One region of the Pannonibacter sp. I15F10I1 genome, then DNA from elsewhere that is predicted to be linked to it. Evidence: predicted binding sites of a transcription regulator. Region 1 holds the regulator's gene; the other holds the start of a gene.
What was found. Region 1 encodes LexA, which represses DNA repair genes until DNA is damaged. Its sites were predicted from a motif close to TGTTCNNNNTGTGTTCNG; they were not measured.

Region 1 (5,792 bases):
CTGGCGGGACTGCGGCCGGATGAGGACATAGCCATCAAATTCACCGGCCTGCGTCCGGGGGAAAAGCTTTATGAAGAGCTGTTTGACGCCAACGAGATGACCACCCCTCACGATGCAGAGGGCTTCTTTGTCGCCTCCGCCGGCATCATTCCGCTCGAGCGTTTGACGTGGCATCTGGAGCGCCTCGGCAACAGTGCGGCTGCCGGTGGGGAAGATCAGTGCAAGGCGATGCTGATCGCCGCGCTGGGTGAAGTCGAGGCCGGAAGCCCCGTTCAGACCGCGATGCCCCGAATGCGTTGAACCGCAAGCTCCGGGTGGCGGCTGCTGTGGTGCGGTTGGGCAATTTCAACGCATGATGCGCCTGCATCGAGAGACCTGAGTTAAGAGACTTTTTTAAAGGGAATTGCCGTTTTGACTGAGGTTGCTCAAAAACTGGCCGGGCGAAACCGCGGCAAGCCGGTGCAGGCGCTCGAATTCCTCTTCGTATCGGTATTTGCAGCGCTTCCGCCTGTCCTGACGGTCGCCCGGGTGTCTCCGCCGTTGTTTCTGGGGCTGGCCGCTGTCTTTCTTACCGGGCTGGCGTGGTGTTACCGCGGGCAGGCCATGTTTGAGGGCCTGGGCTCGAAGATCCGGTCTCCCTTGCTCCTGGCGGGCCTCGCCTGTACCGCCTTCATGCTGATCTCCGTTACCTGGGCGCCTGTCCCGGTACAGGCGAGGGGGCTGAGTTCGGCATGGGGGTTCCTCTTCTCGGTCCTTGTCTCAGGCCTTTTGTGGCTATGTGTCTGTGCCTTGCCGGTTCCGGTGCTTGACCGTCTTGCAGGACGGATCGGAGCCGCGCTTGCCATCTCTCTGCCGCTGACGGCTGTTCTGATTTTTGTTCATTTCCTGACCGGCGGCGTGCTGAATGCAGAACTTCGCGCAGATCCTGACAACTACGTTCTGAACCGCGCGGCCGTTGCAATCGCCATGTTCCTGCCGTTTGCCGCTCTCGTGGTCTTGAAACAGCGCCGCCGCTTGCCCCTGGCCGGACTGCTGGTGTTTGCAGCTGTGTCATGCTTTCAATCCGACAGCTCGTCGGCGCAGCTCGGCGTGCTTGTCATCCTACTGCTGACCGTTCCGGCCTTCGTCTGGCCGCGGGCTATCTACAGGGTCGTGACCGGTGGCGCTCTTGTGACCTTTGTCTTGATGCCGCTCATTGTCGGCCATGTGAATGACATGATCCCTCAGGCCGTCCACGAAAAGGTCGGCTACACCTCGCTGACCATACGCGGGCTCATCTGGACGGAATATGCCAATTTGCTGCCCGGGCATGTCTGGCTGGGATATGGGATGGAAGCCTCGAAAGTGGCAGACGAATTGCCCGAAGCTGCCGGATATTCACCTGAGAGAAAATACCTGCTTGGTTTCGGGCACAGCCATAACGCGCCGTTGCAAATCTGGTTCGAACTGGGGCTGGCCGGGGCGGCTTTGTTCGCTGCAGCGCTTGCCCTGTTGTTCCGCCGCGCGGGCCACCTTCAGGGCGCGAGCCTCGCGGCGGCAACCGTCACTCTGGCCGTCACCTACAGTGTCGCGGTTGTGAGCCATGGGGCATGGCAGGGCTGGTGGTTCAGCCTGATGATCCTCACAGCGGTGCCCTTCATGGTGAAAGGGCGGGCTGAAGCAGTCCGGTCTGCTCCGGAGCTTGCTGCCGGCTCTCAATCCGCCTGACTCATTGAGAGTTGGACAAATCCTTGCGGCGCACGAGCCTTTTCAAGGCGTGAGGTGTGAGCATCGAAACTCCTGGCATGAGGCGGCCTTTTCAGGTTTCGGGACCGGGCCTTGCTCCTCCCGCCGTCTTGTCTTCGGCCGGCGTATCCGTCACCAGCCTGCCTTCCTCGGCCTTGTAGATATACTGGCTTGCTACCAGCCAGCCCTTGAGGGGGCGGAGGGGCGGGATGCAGGTGAGGAGGAGGAGCGGCAGCGTTGTGAAGAGGTGGACCCAATAGGGCGCCGTGTAGGCAATTTCCAGCCACATGGCGAAGGCAACGCTCGGAACGCAGGCAAAGCAGATGACGAAGAAGGCCGGGCCATCCGCCGGGTCGGCGAAGCTGTAGTCAAGGCCGCAGACTTCACAGGACGGGGCAAGGGTGAGGAAGCCCTTGAACAGATGCCCCTGACCGCAGCGCGGGCAACGGCCGCGCACGCCGACATGGGCGGGCGACTGGGCTGGCCACTGGCCGGATGTCTCGATGGTCATGAGGGCCTCCTTGTGCTGGCCGGCTTGCGGCAAATCAGGATAATTCCTTACCCGCTAACTGCGGCGCAGACGCGTCCGGAGCAAGATGCGTTTTGACGCAGGGGGCAAGGGGAGGGCAGGCCAGCTATTCCTGTGCCCGGCGGGAACTTGGTCCGGACGATTCTGCACCGCCCGTATCAAGGCTTTGAGTGGCTGGCGCAACATGCCTGAAGCCCTTTCGATGAAAACGGAGCGGCCGGCCGTGCTCTGCCTGTCTGTTTTCATGCGATTCCGGACGCGAAACCGGTGCCGCCTTTGCCGGAATTGCTCTCGCATGCGCGCAGGCACCGCACGGGCCCGCCCAGTTGCCGGTGACGCAAGTCTGCCGGGTGCGTGCCGCGTGCTGCCATAAACAGAAATGCCGGAAACAGTGTCTCCGGCATTCTTCAAGCGTGTCGAACGGGCAGCAGCGGCTCAATACTGCCGGAACAGGGCCACAAGCTTGCCCTGGATGCGCACGCGGCCGGGACCGAAGATGCGGGTTTCATAGGCCGGATTGGCAGCTTCCAGCGCAACGGAAGCGCCCTTCTTGCGCAGGCGCTTGAGCGTTGCTTCCTCGTCGTCCACCAGTGCCACGATGATGTCGCCGCTTTCGGCCGTGTCGGTCTTGCGGATCAGCACCGTGTCGCCATCCAGAATACCGGCCTCGATCATCGAATCACCGCGCACTTCCAGCGCATAGTGCTCCCCGCGGCTGATCAGCTCGGGCGGCACGGAGATGGAATGGCTGTGGGTCTGGATCGCCTCGATCGGAACACCGGCAGCGATGCGGCCCATGACCGGGATGGAGGTGAAGTGAGGGGCGCTTTCCGCCACCGGGGCGGCCGGAGCGGCGGCCGGGGCAGAGGCCTTGCCGAGCGATCCCTCGATAACCGACGGCGCAAAGCCCTTGCCGCGCGGCGAAGACAGGCCTGGGGTGACCGAATCCGGCAGGCGGACCACTTCCATGGCGCGCGCCCTGTTGGGCAGGCGGCGGATGAAGCCACGCTCCTCCAGCGCCGTGATCAGACGGTGAATGCCGGACTTGGACCGGAGGTCCAGTGCGTCCTTCATTTCGTCAAAGGACGGCGGAACCCCGGATTCCTTCAGGCGCTCATGAATGAACATCAGCAGTTCGTGTTGCTTGCGCGTCAGCATGTGAGGTCCCCGTTGGAGGGTCTGGTACAAATCATGAACGTACCTTAGCTGTTCTCACTGTGTTCCACAAGTCTTAAGGTGAGGTTAGCGGGATGTTCCTGTCGCATGCACTCAAGGCAACACACCGCCGCTGCGCCTTTTCCCGGCAGAACGGTTCCTTGCGTGCAATTGCCTGCGGGCCCGGCTTGACTTCATGCGCCGGTGTCCCGAAAGCTGGCGAAAGAAGAAGACACAGCTCCCGCGCTGCCTGCGCTTCGCAGATGGCCTCACCCTGCCTCAAACGGCATTCTGCTCTGGGGCGGCGCTACCGGGACCCCGAAAAGACCGACGATGAACAAGCCTGTCACCATTACCGCCCATTCCGCCTGTCCGCATGACTGCCCCTCCACCTGCGCGCTGGATGTGGAGGTGACGGCAGAGGGCCGCATCGGCCGCCTGCGCGGGGCGGCGGACAATCCCTACACGGCGGGCGTCATCTGCGCCAAGGTTGCGCGCTATGCGGAGCGGCTGTACCACCCGGACCGGCTGCTGACGCCAATGGCCCGCGTTGGGGCGAAGGGGGAAGGGCGGTTCGAGCCCATCTCCTGGGACGAGGCACTGAACCTTATTGCCGCGCGATTCCTGGAGGCGGAGGCAAAGCACGGGCCTGAGGCGGTCTGGCCCTATTACTACGCCGGCACCATGGGGCTGGTGCAGCGTGACAGCATCCACCGCCTGCGCCATGCCAAGGGCTATTCGCAGCAGTTTTCCTCGATCTGCACCAATCCGGCCTGGACCGGCTATGTGGCCGGAACCGGGCTTCTGGCCGGGCCGGACCCGCGCGAGATGATGAAGGCTGACCAGATCATCATCTGGGGCACCAATGCGGTGGCAACCCAAGTGAATGTGATGACCCACGCCATCACCGCCCGCAAGACGCGTGGTGCGAAGATCATCGTGGTTGATGTCTACCGCACCGAAACGATGAAGCAGGCGGATATCGGGATCGTGCTGAAGCCCGGCAGCGATGCGGCGCTGGCCTGTGCCATCATGCATGTGCTGTTCCGCGACGGTCTGGCCGACCGGGAGTATCTTGCCCGCTACACCGATTGCCCGGATGAGTTGGAGGCGCATCTTGCCACCCGCACGCCGGAATGGGCGGAAGGGATCACCGGCGTTCCGGCTGAAGAGATCACGCAGCTCGCCCGGATGATCGGCGAGGTGAAGCGTACCTTCATCCGTCTTGGCTATGGCTTTACCCGCAGCCGCAACGGCGCTGTCTCCATGCATGCGGCGGCCAGCATCGCAGCTGTTGCCGGCTCCTGGCAGTATGAAGGGGGCGGGGCCTTCCACAACAACGGGGCGATCTACAGGCTCGACAAGTCGATGGTCGAGGGCAGTTCCCTGCGCACCGGCACAAGGTTCCTCGACCAGAGCCTCATCGGCCGCGTGCTGACGGGGGACCGGGAGGCGCTGGCCGGCGGCCCGCCGGTGACGGCGCTGCTGATCCAGAACACCAATCCGGTCTCCGTCGCGCCGGAACAGACACTGGTGAAACAGGGCTTTGCCCGCGAGGATCTCTTCACCGTGGTGCATGAGCAGTTCATGACGGACACGGCGCGCTATGCCGACATCGTGCTGCCCGCGACCCAGTTTCTGGAGCATGACGACATCTACCGGGGCGGCGGCCACCAGTACATGCTGTTTGGCCCCAAGCTGACGGATGCGCCGGGCGAGGCGCGGGAGAACATATTCGTTATCAACGAATTGGCGAAGCGTCTTGATGCAAGGGATCATCCCGGCTTCCACATGAGCGCCCGCGAGCACGTGGACTGGATGCTCGTCAATTCCGGCTATGGCACGCTGGCCGAACTGGAGGCCGGGCGCTGGAAGGATCTGCAGCCGGACTTCCGCACCGCTCATTATCTCGATGGCTTCGGCCATGCGGACGGCAAGTATCACTTCAAGGTGGACTGGGGATTCACCGCAGCGCCCAACCGGCCGGAAAACGGCAAGCCCTTCGGCGCCCACGCCGCCATGCCGCGCCTGCCGGATTACTGGAACGCGGTGGAGAATGCCGATGCGGAGCATCCGTTCCGGCTGGTGACGGCGCCCGCCCGCTCCTTCCTCAATTCCAGCTTCACCGAAACGCCGGGCTCCACCAAGAAGGAAGGCGGCCGGCCGGAGGTCTGGATGCGTCCCGATGAAGCCGCTGCTGCAGGGCTGGAGGATGGCGCCCGCGTTATCCTGGGCAACCGGCGCGGCGAGGTGCGGCTGCATCTGCGCCATGTGGAGGGGTTGGCCCCCGGCACGGTGGTGTCGGAAGGCATCTGGCCCAACACGGCCTTTGAAAACGGCAATGGCATCAACACGCTGATCGGCGCCGAGCCCATTGCCCCCT
Region 2 (5,792 bases), on a different contig from region 1:
TCGCGGCGGTCGTCGCGCCGGTCATCACGGCGGCCTTCGCGGTTGCCGTCACGGTTTCCGCGGTGCTCACCGCCGGAGCGGTTGCGGCCGCCTTCTGCGCCTTCGCCTTCGCCGCGCTTGCCCTGCTGCGGACGGCCGCGGCCGCCCTTGTTGCGGTCACCGCGGTCACCTCCGCCGCGGCGCTCGCCAGCTTCACCGCCCTGACGCGAACGCCCGCCGGTGCGGCCCGGACGCCAGATGTCGATGGTGACGGTTTCGGTGGCAACGGCGGCGGCAGCTTCGCCGGCGTCAGCCGTCTCTGCCTCAGCCTCGGCTGCAACCGGTTCTGCGGTGGCTTCAGCTTCTGCCGGAGCTTCTGCTGCGGTTTCTTCCACTGCAGCTTCCGCTTCCGCCGGAACGGCTTCGACCGGAGCGGCTTCGGCCGCGGCCGTATCGGCAGGTGCGGCCTCAACCGTCACGCTGGCCACGGCAGCTGCGGCCACCGGGCGCTCGATCTCGCGCTTTTCGTTGCGATAGCCCAGAGACTTCAGGATTTCCGTGAAGTCATCGCCTGCGCAGCCCAGCAGCGAGGTCATCGCCACGGTGACGGTAAAGCCGCCGCCCTGAGCAATGGCACCATCCGGAGGCGTGACGCTGGCATCAAGCGGCTTCCAGGCGATGAGCGGGCGGATGAGGTCGGCCAGGCGCTCCAGAATATCGACGCGAACGGCGCGCGGGCCGCAGACGCGGAAGCCGACAACCTTGTACAGCGCCTTGTCGATCTGCGGATCGACGGTGATCGAGGTGCGGCCCGAGGCGGACAACTGCGGCAGCTCCACGAGGCCGGGCATGTCCGGCGTGCCGTGCTTCAGCGCCCAGAGCTGGGCCAGAAGCTGGCTCGGAGCCGGCTTCAGCAGGGCCGGGACATAGATGTTGTAGGCGCCGAAGCGGACACCCAGCTTGCGCAGCGAGGCGCGCATGTCCTGATCGAGCTGGCGCACATCATTGGCCACATCCTGGCGTTCCAGAATGCCGAGCGCCTCATAGATGCGGTAAGCGATGCCACGGGCAAGGCCTTCCAGCCCTTCGGCGTCCTTCAGGTCGATCAGCGGCTTCAGCAGCGTGCCGACATGCGCCTTGACCCACAGGTCAACGCGAGCCTGCACCCGGTCACGGGCGGGGCCGGTCAGGTGCTCGTCGGCCAGCAGCACGAAGCCGGGCACCAGCGCGTCGTCACCGGCGGTGAGACGGGCGACAGGTTCGCCCTGCCAGCGGATGGTGCCGTCCGTGCTCAGGACGAAATCTTCATTGGGCGCGCGCGACAGCCGGTCGGAACGGGCTTCGATCTCGCTGGCCAGTGCCTTCTGGGCTGCTGCGCGTACGGCCTTCCCTTCCGGGCTGTCCGCAACCGCATCCGGCGCGAACCGGAACCCCTGCAGGCGGCCGATATGCTGGCCCTCCACAAGGACGTCCCCAGTCTGCGTGATTTCCGCTTCCAACATGGCGTTCTCTCTCAAACGTCTCATCAATACGCTTGTCCGCCTGTCCACGAACCGTTGGGTCAAACGGTCATGCAGGGCGTCCGACAGTCTGTCTTCAATGCCTCTGGTGACACCCTGCCAGTGAACAGGGTCCTTCAGCCATTCGGCACGGTTTGCCACGAAAGTCCAGGTGCGGATGTGCGCAATCCGGTTCGCAAGAGTGTCGATATCACCATCCACCCTGTCTGCGAAAGCCACTTGACGCTGAAACCAGTCTTCATCGACCACCCCGTTGCGCACGAGCAACGTGTATAGGTGGATAAGCAGGTCTCCGTGGTTAGCCGGGGCAATCTTGCGATAGTCCGGCACCTGGCAGACATCCCAGAGCAGCGCCACCCGTGCGGGGGAGGACGCCATGTCGCGGATGCCGTGATCCTTTGCGGCATATTCGAGGGCCTGCGCGTCGTCGGCGGGTGGTGCGCGCACCAGCCCGTCTTCGCGCGGAGGCAGGTCCAGTGTGTCACGCAGGCTGGAAATCGACGTGAAATCGAGCTGCGTGTTGCGCCACTGGAAAACTTTCAGCGCATCGAACCGGTGGCTTTCGATCATCTCCACGAGATCATCGGACAAGGGATCGACACGGCCCGTCACACCGAAGGAGCCATCGCGCATGTGGCGCCCGGCGCGCCCGGCGATCTGGCCCATCTCGGCGGGGCTGAGATTGCGGTATTGATAGCCGTCGAACTTGCGGTTTCCGGCAAATGCGATGTGGTCCACATCCAGATTGAGGCCCATGCCGATCGCGTCGGTGGCGATCAGATAGTCCACGTCACCGTTCTGGAACAGCTCCACCTGTGCGTTGCGCGTCCGTGGGCTGAGCGAGCCCAGCACCACCGCCGCGCCGCCGCGCTGACGGCGGATCAGCTCGGCAATCGCATAGACCTCGCTGGAGGAGAAGGCGACGACGGCAGAACGGGCCGGCAGGCGGGATATCTTCTTGGAACCTGCATAGGTCAGCACCGACATGCGCGGCCGCGTCACCACATTGAGGCCGGGAATGAGCTTTTCCAGCAGGGGACGGGCGGTCGCAGAACCCAGCAGCAGCGTCTCGGAGCGGCCGCGCAGGTTCAGGATGCGGTTGGTGAAGACGTGGCCGCGCTCCATGTCGGCGGCCAGCTGCACCTCGTCGATGGCGACAAACTCGGTGTTGAGATCGAGCGGCATGGCCTCGACCGTCGAAACCCAGAAGCGCGGCGCCTTGGGGACGATCTTCTCTTCGCCCGTGATCAGGGCAACCGCAGCCTCGCCTGCGCGCTCCACCAGACGGCCATAGACCTCGCGCGCCAGCAGGCGCAGCGGCAGGCCGATGAGGCCGGAGGGCTGGGCCAGCATTCGCTCGATGGCGAGATGGGTCTTGCCGGTGTTGGTCGGGCCCAGCACCGCCGTAACGGTTCTGGACCGGGCGGCCGGCGGCAAGGTCATGATCTGGATCGGAGGCATCGCGCGGAGTGCTTCGTTCGGCCGGGTGTCTTGGCCCTCACAAAGGTCAGGGCGTGCGGAAGGCTGTCTAGCATAGGGTCTTCCCCCTGTCCCTCACGATTTTCGGCCCCGGTTCTAACGCGGCGCCATGGCTGAAACGGGGCAGCGAATCCGGGCAAAGGAACGAGTCTGGAACAAAGGCTGATCGAATCGCAGACAAGCCGCGAGTCTGTTTTTGTTCCCTACGACATGTGGTTTCCGGCAAGGGGGTGACCACGAAATCCTGAATCTGACCAAGGATTTAAGGTGGGCAGGGCGCCGTTTTCCGGAATCGCGTCAAGCTCAGGAAATCGTGCAGATCAGGTTAACCGGATCAGCAATTTTCACGAGCGCTATCTCAACCTTCAGCACCAAAGCGGAACGACTCATGCACGAATCGCTGTCCGTTATGCGTTTTTGTTTTGTTCGTACGACAGTTTGTAGTGTTCAGGCGGCAGAGCCACGAAATAGCGGTTGGAGGGTATAAATGGTTGCTTATGGCAACCAGTTGAACCGGGCAAAAGATAAAGAATTATGTCCCATTATGGGGCGTTTGATTGTTGAGCTGGCGCAGGCGAATAGGTCAAGAGTGTTGGCTCTTTTCTTTGCTCTCATCCCTTTGTATGACTCATGCGCTTTCATATTGGGGAGGTATGGGCTTGGCCATCCGTAAGATTCTCGTTGCCAACAGATCTGAAATCGCCATCCGCGTGTTCCGTGCCGCGAATGAGCTTGGGCTGAAAACCGTCGCCATATTTGCCGAGCAGGACAAACTGGCGCTGCACCGCTTCAAGGCCGACGAGGCCTATCAGGTCGGCAAGGGCCTGGGCCCGATCGAGGCCTATCTGTCCATCGACGAGATCATCCGGGTTGCCAAACTCTCGGGCGCCGATGCCATTCACCCCGGCTATGGCTTCCTGTCGGAGAGCCCCGAGTTTGCCGAGGCCTGCGCCCAGAACGGCATCATCTTCATCGGCCCGCAGCCCGAGACCATGCGCCGCCTTGGCAACAAGGTGGCGGCGCGCAATCTCGCCATCGAGGCCGGAGTTCCGGTCATGCCGGCCACCGATCCGCTGCCCGATGACATCGAGGAGATCAAGATTCAGGCCGCCGGCATCGGTTATCCGGTGATGCTCAAGGCCTCCTGGGGCGGCGGCGGGCGCGGCATGCGCGTCATCCGTGACGAGGCCACGCTGGTGCGCGAAGTGGTCGCCGCCAAGCGCGAGGCCAAGGCCGCCTTCGGCAAGGACGAGATCTATCTGGAGAAGCTGGTCGAGCGCGCCCGCCATGTGGAAGTGCAGATCCTGGGCGATTCGCACGGCAATCTGGTGCATCTGTTCGAGCGTGACTGCTCCATCCAGCGCCGCCACCAGAAGGTGGTTGAGCGTGCGCCTGCGCCGTATCTCTCCGAGGCCCAGCGGCAGGAACTGTGCGGCTATGGCCTGAAAATCGGCCAGGCGGTGAATTACTGCGGGGCCGGGACTGTCGAGTTCCTGATGGATTCGGACACGGGCGCCATCTACTTCATCGAGGTGAACCCGCGCGTGCAGGTGGAGCATACGGTGACCGAGCAGGTGACCGGCATCGACATCGTCAAGGCGCAGATCCGTATCGCAGGCGGGGCCGCCATCGGTACCGACGCGAGCGGTGTCCCGGCGCAGGGCGATGTGCGGCTCAACGGCCATGCGCTGCAGTGCCGCATCACCACCGAAGACCCGGAACAGAACTTCATCCCCGACTATGGCCGCATCACCGCCTATCGCGGCGCGACGGGCTTCGGCATCCGCCTTGATGGCGGCACGGCCTATTCGGGCGCTGTGATCACCCGCTTCTACGATCCGCTGCTGGAAAAGGTCACGGCCTGGGCCCCCAGCGCCGAGGAAGCCTGCAAGCGCATGGAACGCGCCCTGCGCGAGTTCCGCATCCGCGGCGTGGCGACCAACCTTGTGTTCCTTGAAAACATCATCGGCCACCCGGACTTCCGCGCCAACAACTACACCACGCGCTTTATCGACGGCACGCCGGAACTGTTTGCGCAGGTGAAGCGGCAGGACCGCGCCACCAAGCTGCTGACCTATATCGCCGATGTCTCCGTCAACGGCCACCCGGAAACCCGCTCGCGCCCGCGCCCCGGCCGGGAAGCGGCTGCCCCCGTCGTTCCGGATTTTGGCAATGTGAAGCCCGATGGCACCCGCCAGCTGCTGGAACAGCTGGGGCCGAAGGGCTTTGCAAATTGGATGAAGGCGCAGCCGCAGGTGCTGGTGACCGACACCACCATGCGGGATGGCCACCAGTCGCTGCTGGCCACCCGCGTGCGCACCCACGACATTGCCGCCATCACCGATGCCTATGCCACCGGTCTGCCGCAGCTTCTGTCGCTGGAATGCTGGGGCGGGGCGACCTTTGACGTGGCCATGCGCTTCCTGACGGAAGATCCGTGGGAGCGCCTGCGCCTGATCCGCCAGAAGGCGCCGAATATTCTGCTGCAGATGCTGCTGCGCGGCTCCAACGGCGTTGGCTACACCAACTATCCGGACAATGTGGTGCGCTTCTTCGTGCATCAGGCAGCGCAGAACGGTGTTGATCTGTTCCGCGTGTTCGACTGCCTCAACTGGGTGGAGAACATGCGTGTCTCCATCGACGCCGTGCTGGAGACGGACAAGCTTTGCGAGGGCGCGCTGTGCTACACGGGTGATCTGCTCGACAGCGCAAGGCCGCAGTATGACCTGAAGTACTATGTCAGCCTCGCCAAGGAGCTGGAAAAGGCGGGTGCGCATATCCTCGGCGTCAAGGACATGGCGGGCCTGCTAAAGC

Region 2: a site for LexA is predicted at 3,119-3,136, ahead of IF10I1_RS01405 (helicase-related protein). Genes of this name have one in related genera too.

The regions. Positions count from the first base shown of each region.
Region 1 is NZ_FYAN01000026.1:556,049-561,840, reverse strand. It holds gene IF10I1_RS15840 (nucleoside-diphosphate sugar epimerase/dehydratase) at 1-300, shown strand, start outside; gene IF10I1_RS15835 (O-antigen ligase) at 412-1,707, shown strand; gene IF10I1_RS15830 (DUF983 domain-containing protein) at 1,799-2,236, opposite strand; gene lexA (transcriptional repressor LexA) at 2,690-3,412, opposite strand; gene IF10I1_RS15820 (molybdopterin oxidoreductase family protein) at 3,743-5,792, shown strand, end outside.
Region 2 is NZ_FYAN01000002.1:322,320-328,111, reverse strand. It holds gene IF10I1_RS01405 (helicase-related protein) at 1-2,942, opposite strand, end outside; gene pyc (pyruvate carboxylase) at 3,638-5,792, shown strand, end outside.